DNA from 2 places in the Aerococcus vaginalis genome. Region 1 is predicted to be linked to the other one. Evidence: predicted binding sites of a transcription regulator. Region 1 holds the regulator's gene; the other holds the start of a gene.
The links. Region 1 encodes CtsR, which represses protease genes until heat stress. Its sites were predicted from a motif close to TTGGTCAAAAAAGGTCAAANA; they were not measured.

Region 1 (3,430 bases):
TGCGTCTTGCCGTCTGGTCCCAAGTAGTCGAGGATCCCTTGGTGACGGACCTCAGCGAGACGACGAGCGAGACGATGACTCAACGCAATCGGAATCGGCATATATTCTGGAGTTTCGTCCGTCGCATAGCCGAACATGATTCCCTGGTCACCCGCACCGATTTCTTTTTCGGCGGATGCATCGCCACGTGTCTCCAGTGCGTCGTCCACACCGAGTGCGATATCACCGGACTGTTCATCGAGAGAGACGATCACAGCCACGTGGTCGGCATCGAAACCGTAAAGGTCATCAGTATAACCGATACGGCGAATGGTGTCTCGCACAATGCTTTGGATATCTACATAGGCGGACGTTGATAATTCACCGAAAACGAAGACGAGACCGGTATTAACGACCGTTTCACACGCCACACGTGCGTTCGGATCTTCTTTGAGGATGGCATCGAGGATCGCATCGCTGATCTGGTCAGCTACTTTATCCGGATGTCCTTCTGTTACAGATTCTGAAGTAAAAAGATGTGTTGGCAATGGTAGCCCTCCTTTATATAGATGATTGAGATGTAAAAACGGCGCTGTCATATAAATTAGGTTGTGAAATGCTAGGTTTTAGATGACGCGCCGAATGTATTACACCTATTGTAGTATGAAAAAAATAGTTTATCCAGATTGAGAAAGGTTGCACAAACAAGGAAAAACAGAAAAATTAGCGTGAAATATCACAAAAGTTACAGAAACATTACAAAAAACGGCAAAACGTTGCATACAGACAACAACTTTCACAGTGTGGTTAAAGGTCATTGACAGTTCGCCAGATTTCCCCACAAACCCAAATGACCGTGATAGTATACTTTTTGTCGAAATGAGAGGCACGCAAATGACGTGCAGAAAATCTAGAATCATAGCAAAAGAAAAAGGAGTTTTATTTAACATGAATTTACGTAAGGTTTTACTTGGCGGAACAGTTGCATTGTCTACAGTTATTGCATTGAACTTCGGTGAAGTTGCCAATGCACAGGCTAACGGCGAAGCAAGCTCTTGGGAAGCACGTACTGTAGAACAGGTTAAAGCAGACTTCCAAGAAAAAGAAGACGGCAACAAAACTTACACTATCAAATACGGTGACACCTTAGGCGTTATCGCTAAAGCTGCTGGTGTAGACGTTAACCAGTTGGCAGCATTCAACAACATCGAAAACGCAAACTTGATCTTCCCAGGTAACGAATTAACGTTCAACTTCGATGCGAACGAAAAAGTTTCTTCTGTAGAAGTTAAGGAAGCAAACGGTCACGTTGAAACTGTACCGGTTCAGGAAGCACCTGCACAAGAAGCAGCACCTGTACAACAAGCTGCACCAGCTCCTGCGCCAGCACCTCAAGCAGCACCAGTTCAAGGTGGTAGCGCAAAAGAAATCATTGCTAGTCGTGAATCCGGTGGTTCTTACGACGCACGTAACGGACGTTACATCGGTCGTTACCAATTAGACGCAAGCTACTTGAATGGTGACTTCTCACCAGCTAACCAAGAACGTGTAGCTGATCAATACGTTGCTGGTCGTTACGGTTCATGGGATGCAGCCTTAGCATTCTGGAACGCAAACGGTTGGTACTAAGCCGATAGCGTTAATAACTAACGAACAATCTAACAGCCCAAGCTTTCTGGCTTGGGCTGTTTTTTATTAAGTGATCGTGTTTCTACATTAACTGATGGCATCTCAAACAATTGCGTCAGTCACAAAAACACGGTACAATGATATTAGTCAAAGTTAGTCAATCTCATAGAAAGAGTTGAGAATTATGCAAAAGCGGAATATATCTGATATTATCGAAAGTTATCTAAAAGATGTTTTGCGCGATGCTTCAGATGTCGAGATTCGACGCAGTGAGATTGCGAATCGTTTCGAATGTGTACCGTCGCAGATCAATTACGTAATTAATACGCGCTTTACCCCGAAACAAGGCTATGCTGTCGAGAGTAAGCGCGGTGGTGGCGGTTATATTCGCATTATGAAATTACAAGTTGTCGATGAGGCAGAGTATTTGGATCGTATTAATTTGATGATCCAAGACAGCATTTCTCTGAGAGATGCAAATGCTGTGATCGAAAATCTGACGCATAAGCAATTAATCGATGAGAAGCAAGCATTCATCATGCGTGCCGCAGTGGACGATGCGATCGTGCAATCCATCGATAGACCGAATCAAGCGCGTGCAATCATTTTGAAGCATATTATCGAGCGTTTGAAATACCGTTAATCTACAAGAATAAGGAGTGGTCGGATGAGTCACGACGTTTATACTGAAAAAGCGACAGCCGCATTGGAACATGCGTTTGAGGTCGCTGAACAATTTAATCACCGTACCATTGAATCAGAAGATTTATTATTAGGCCTTTACCAAGCAGAGGGTAGTGTCGCACAGGAAGTATTGCAGAAATTCTTGCCAAGCTATCAGGAAATGGTGGAAGAGTTCGATTACTTGAGCGGTTATGGGACATCTACCAGCCCGACGAACCGCTTTGGGGAACCGAATTATGCGCCGAAGACACGCAAGATTTTAGTGATTGCACAGACGATCGCACAGATGTTAGATGCGACGTTGATTGGAACGGAGCATATCTTACTCGCATTAATCAGCGAAGAAACGCTCGCCGTTCGTATTATGCGCAATCTCAAAGTTGACTTGGCGGAAGTGTACCGCGAAATTTGCCGAATGATTGGTGTGAACCCGAGCGTCTTGATGAAGAAGGGGCGCGGACATATCGATGGCAATCAGTCCAACAAGAGTGATTCGAAGACGCCACTATTGGATAGTATCGCGAAGGATTTGACCGCACGTGTGGCACATGGTGATGCAGATCCAGTGGTTGGACGCGACAAAGAAATTAGTCGTCTCATGCAGATTTTGAGCCGTCGTATGAAGAATAATCCAGTCTTGGTCGGTGAGCCGGGCGTCGGTAAGACCGCTATTGTCGAAGCGGTCGCACAGCGTATCGCGAATGGTGAAGTGCCGGATACACTCGCCAATAAGCGCCTCATGATTTTGGATATGGGATCGATGGTTGCTGGAACGAAATATCGTGGCGAATTCGAAGATCGTGTGAAGAAAATGATCGAAGAAGTCGAAACGGATGGCGAAGTAATTCTCTTCATCGACGAATTGCATACGATGATCGGTGCAGGTGGCGCAGAAGGAGCGATTGATGCCTCTAACTTGATGAAACCTGCGCTTGCTCGCGGTAGTGTTCAGGTGATCGGTGCGACGACGTTGAATGAATACCAGAAATACATCGAGAAAGACTCCGCACTCGCTCGTCGTTTCTCCAAAGTATTGGTAGAAGAACCGAGTGAATCGGAAACGGTGGAAATTCTCGAAGGGATCCGTAAAGCGTACGAAGACTTCCACAAGGTGACGATTACTGATGAAGCCATTCAA
Region 2 (3,430 bases), on a different contig from region 1:
ACGCGATCGCAAGATGGCATTGCTGACACTATTAACCGCATCATCCTGTCCGACAACACGCTGATGGAGAATCTCTGGCATCTGTAATAGCTTCTCACGTTCACTCTGTACTAATTTAGCTACAGGTATCCCCGTTTGCGAAGCCACGACTTCCGCAATACGCTCTGGCGTTACCGAGTCATGAATGAGAGAGTTCTCATCATCCGCATTTTGCTGTTCAACCTCTAATTCAGCAATCTCTGCCATCAATGATGGAATAGTGCCATGCTGTAACTTTGCAGCTGTTTCTAAATCATAATTCGTCTGTGCTTGTTCGAGATCACGTTTCGCTTGATCAAGCGCTTCACGTTTCTCTTGGACAATCTCAAAGACGTGCTTTTCTTGCTCCCACTTTGTGGTTAACGCATTAACCGTTTCCTGTGTATCTGCGATTTCCTGATTGACAATTGTCAAACGCTTCTGAGAAAGCGCATCTTCCTCCGCTTTGAGTGCTGCCGCTTCAATTTGTAATTTCAATAATTGGCGCTTTGCTGTGTCGAGTGGTTTCGGCATCGAATTCATTTCTACACGAATTTCAGCACTAGCTTCATCGACTAAATCAATCGCTTTATCTGGTAGAAAACGATCGATAATATAACGATCCGAAAGTTTCGCTGCTGTGATGAGTGCCTGATCATGGATTTTGACATGATGATGGGCTTCGAAGCGCTCACGCAATCCACGCAAAATATTGATCGTATCCTCAACAGTCGGTTCATTAACTGCTACGCGTTGGAAACGTCGCTCGAGCGCTTTGTCCTTTTCAAAATACTGACGATATTCATCACGTGTCGTGGCACCAATACAATGGAGTTCACCACGCGCAAGCATCGGTTTGAGTAAATTCCCAGCATCCATCGAACCTTCTGCTTTGCCAGCACCGACAATATTATGAATCTCATCGATGAAGAGGATCACATCACCAGAGGCCTGTTTCACTTCGTTGAGTACCGCTTTGAAACGTTCTTCGAAGTCCCCACGATATTTCGCCCCGGCAATCAAAGCGCCCATATCCAACGAGATGAGACGCTTATTCTTCAGATTGCTTGGCACGTCGCCGCGAATAATACGTTCAGCAAGTCCTTCGACGATGGCTGTTTTACCGACACCAGGATCACCGATCAAAATCGGATTATTTTTAGATTTACGTGATAGAATACGGATAACATCGCGAATTTCAATATCCCGTCCGATAATCGGATCGAGTACTTGATCCTTTACTTTCTGTGTTAAATCTTCACCGTATTTCTCTAACGCTTGATAAGTCTCTTCAGCATTCGGTGATGTCACAGTCGTTCCCCCTCTCATCTCTTCAATGGCATGCTTTAATTGTTCTTCACTGATATATTGTTTGAGCCACTTGGTAAATGGTAAATAATTCAACGCAAACAGCGCCAATAACAATGTATCCGTTGCTAAAAATTCATCATGAAATTCAGCGGCTTGTGCCTGTCCTGCTTGGATCCATGCCGCTAATGAGCTTGAAATAGAATTACCATACGTAATATTTGAACCGCTAACTGTTGCAATCTCATCAATTTCTTTATTAATTTCTTGATCTAACGCTGTCATTGGAATTTCCATACTTTCCAACAACTGATAATTGGCCTCATCGGGCGTCAATAGTACGCGCAAAAAATGCGGCACAGCAATCTCCTGATGATGCCGTGTCTGGGCGATTAGCTGCGCTTCACCGAGCGTCTCTTGTAGCTTCGTCGTCATTTGGAATCTGGGTTCGACCATCTGATCCCCTCATTTCTCTCAGTAATTAAAAATGACCTTTTTCACTATCACCAGTATACTGTGATAGTCAGAAAAGGTCAAAACACTTTTGATTAATTTATAAAACCTTAATTTTCTGCTTTTAAATCTTTGCCATTCAATTCATTTTGGAATTCAATGTACAATTGTCCAGCAATTTTCAGCCCGAATTGAACTAATGTGTAGATTAGGTTAATATCCTGTGCTTCGGCAGATGTCACATCTAATAATCGCATGGACATTTGATTGTAGTCGTCGAGCATCACCGTGAACGGACCAGATAATGTCTGATTGAAACGGTTGATCACTTCTAATGCTTCCACACGCTTTGTAGGATCTTCAAGCTTAGCAATCAGACGAAACGTAATCTGATAGTTCGTCATTACTTGATCTTCTTGAAAATCTTGTGCCCACACCGTAAAGATCAATGGATCTTTTGCTACTTTAGAGAAATTATAACCACAAGAATAGGTATGTTCACCCTTCTTATTGGCTTCATATTTTACAGGGACGTGATGTTTTTCGAATAATTCATCGAGCAATGGCTTAATTTGACGCATAAAAAGTCCTCCTAATAGTTCCTGTCTGTCATTATATCTATGCTATCATACTCGATTAGTTTCAGTGCACAAAAAAAGCGCCGATATCCGAAGACATCGACACTTGATTGATTAGTTTCGAACTAATTTTAACGATGGCGTTCTGCAATACGTGCAGCTTTACCACGACGGTTACGTAAGTAGTACAATTTCGCACGACGAACTTTACCGTAACGTACAACCTCGATCTTAGCGATACGAGGTGTGTGTACTGGCCAAGTACGTTCAACACCTACACCACTGGACATTTTACGTACAGTGAAGGTTTCGCTGACACCTTGACCTTTACGAGCAATAACAACACCCTCGAATACCTGGATACGTTCACGATCACCTTCGACAACTTTTGCATCAACACGTACAGTATCCCCTGGACGGAATTCTGGAATATCGCTACGCAATTGTTCAGAAGCGATCTCATCAATTAATTTCGGATTGTGACTCATTATGATTCTCCTCTCCACTAATACTCTTGCCGATGAACTAACTTTACTATCTGACAGCGGAGTATCGTGTTATTTGCGACCCGAATATCGCCGAATTATCGTATCAAAAATTGAGCCAGCTGTAAAGGGAAAATCACGAATTTCCCTATAAACAAATCTCCGCAAAGAGACGATCGAAACGTCTCACATCTATTCCCCTTGATAGATTTAATTTGAAATTCCCAACACGTGTCCAAAGCTCAACTTCAGCACTTAGGTCAACCTTTCCAGCATTTTCTGTTGACCACATAATAATTGAGCGATAAGGAATAGAATAAATTTCCTTCTTTTTACCAGTAATCCCCTGAGCATCCATTACAATTAAACGTTTATTCGTAAAGGCTGCAACATCACGTATCGTCTTGAACGCATCGACGACTTCTTCACCAGTAATCAGTTGTTCTGTAATTTCTCGTGGTGTTTCAGATAAATGATCCGTGAATAACCACGAGTTCACAATTTCTGCCATGAGATCCCCCCATTATTGTCTGCAACCGTTTCATCCATCATATCATGTTTAAGCGCTTTTATCTACCGCCACTCACA

Region 2: a site for CtsR is predicted at 1,846-1,866, ahead of ACWOEX_RS05625 (ATP-dependent Clp protease ATP-binding subunit). Genes of this name have one in related genera too.

The regions. Positions count from the first base shown of each region.
Region 1 is NZ_JBSMYC010000003.1:141,474-144,903, reverse strand. Features, by position in the region: gene metK (methionine adenosyltransferase) at 1-527, opposite strand, end outside; gene apf (aggregation-promoting factor) at 928-1,608, shown strand; gene ACWOEX_RS04660 (CtsR family transcriptional regulator) at 1,793-2,251, shown strand; gene ACWOEX_RS04655 (ATP-dependent Clp protease ATP-binding subunit) at 2,276-3,430, shown strand, end outside.
Region 2 is NZ_JBSMYC010000004.1:98,338-101,767, reverse strand. Features, by position in the region: gene ACWOEX_RS05625 (ATP-dependent Clp protease ATP-binding subunit) at 1-1,782, opposite strand, end outside; gene ACWOEX_RS05620 (hypothetical protein) at 1,890-2,360, opposite strand; gene rplS (50S ribosomal protein L19) at 2,489-2,845, opposite strand; gene ACWOEX_RS05610 (PH domain-containing protein) at 2,991-3,353, opposite strand.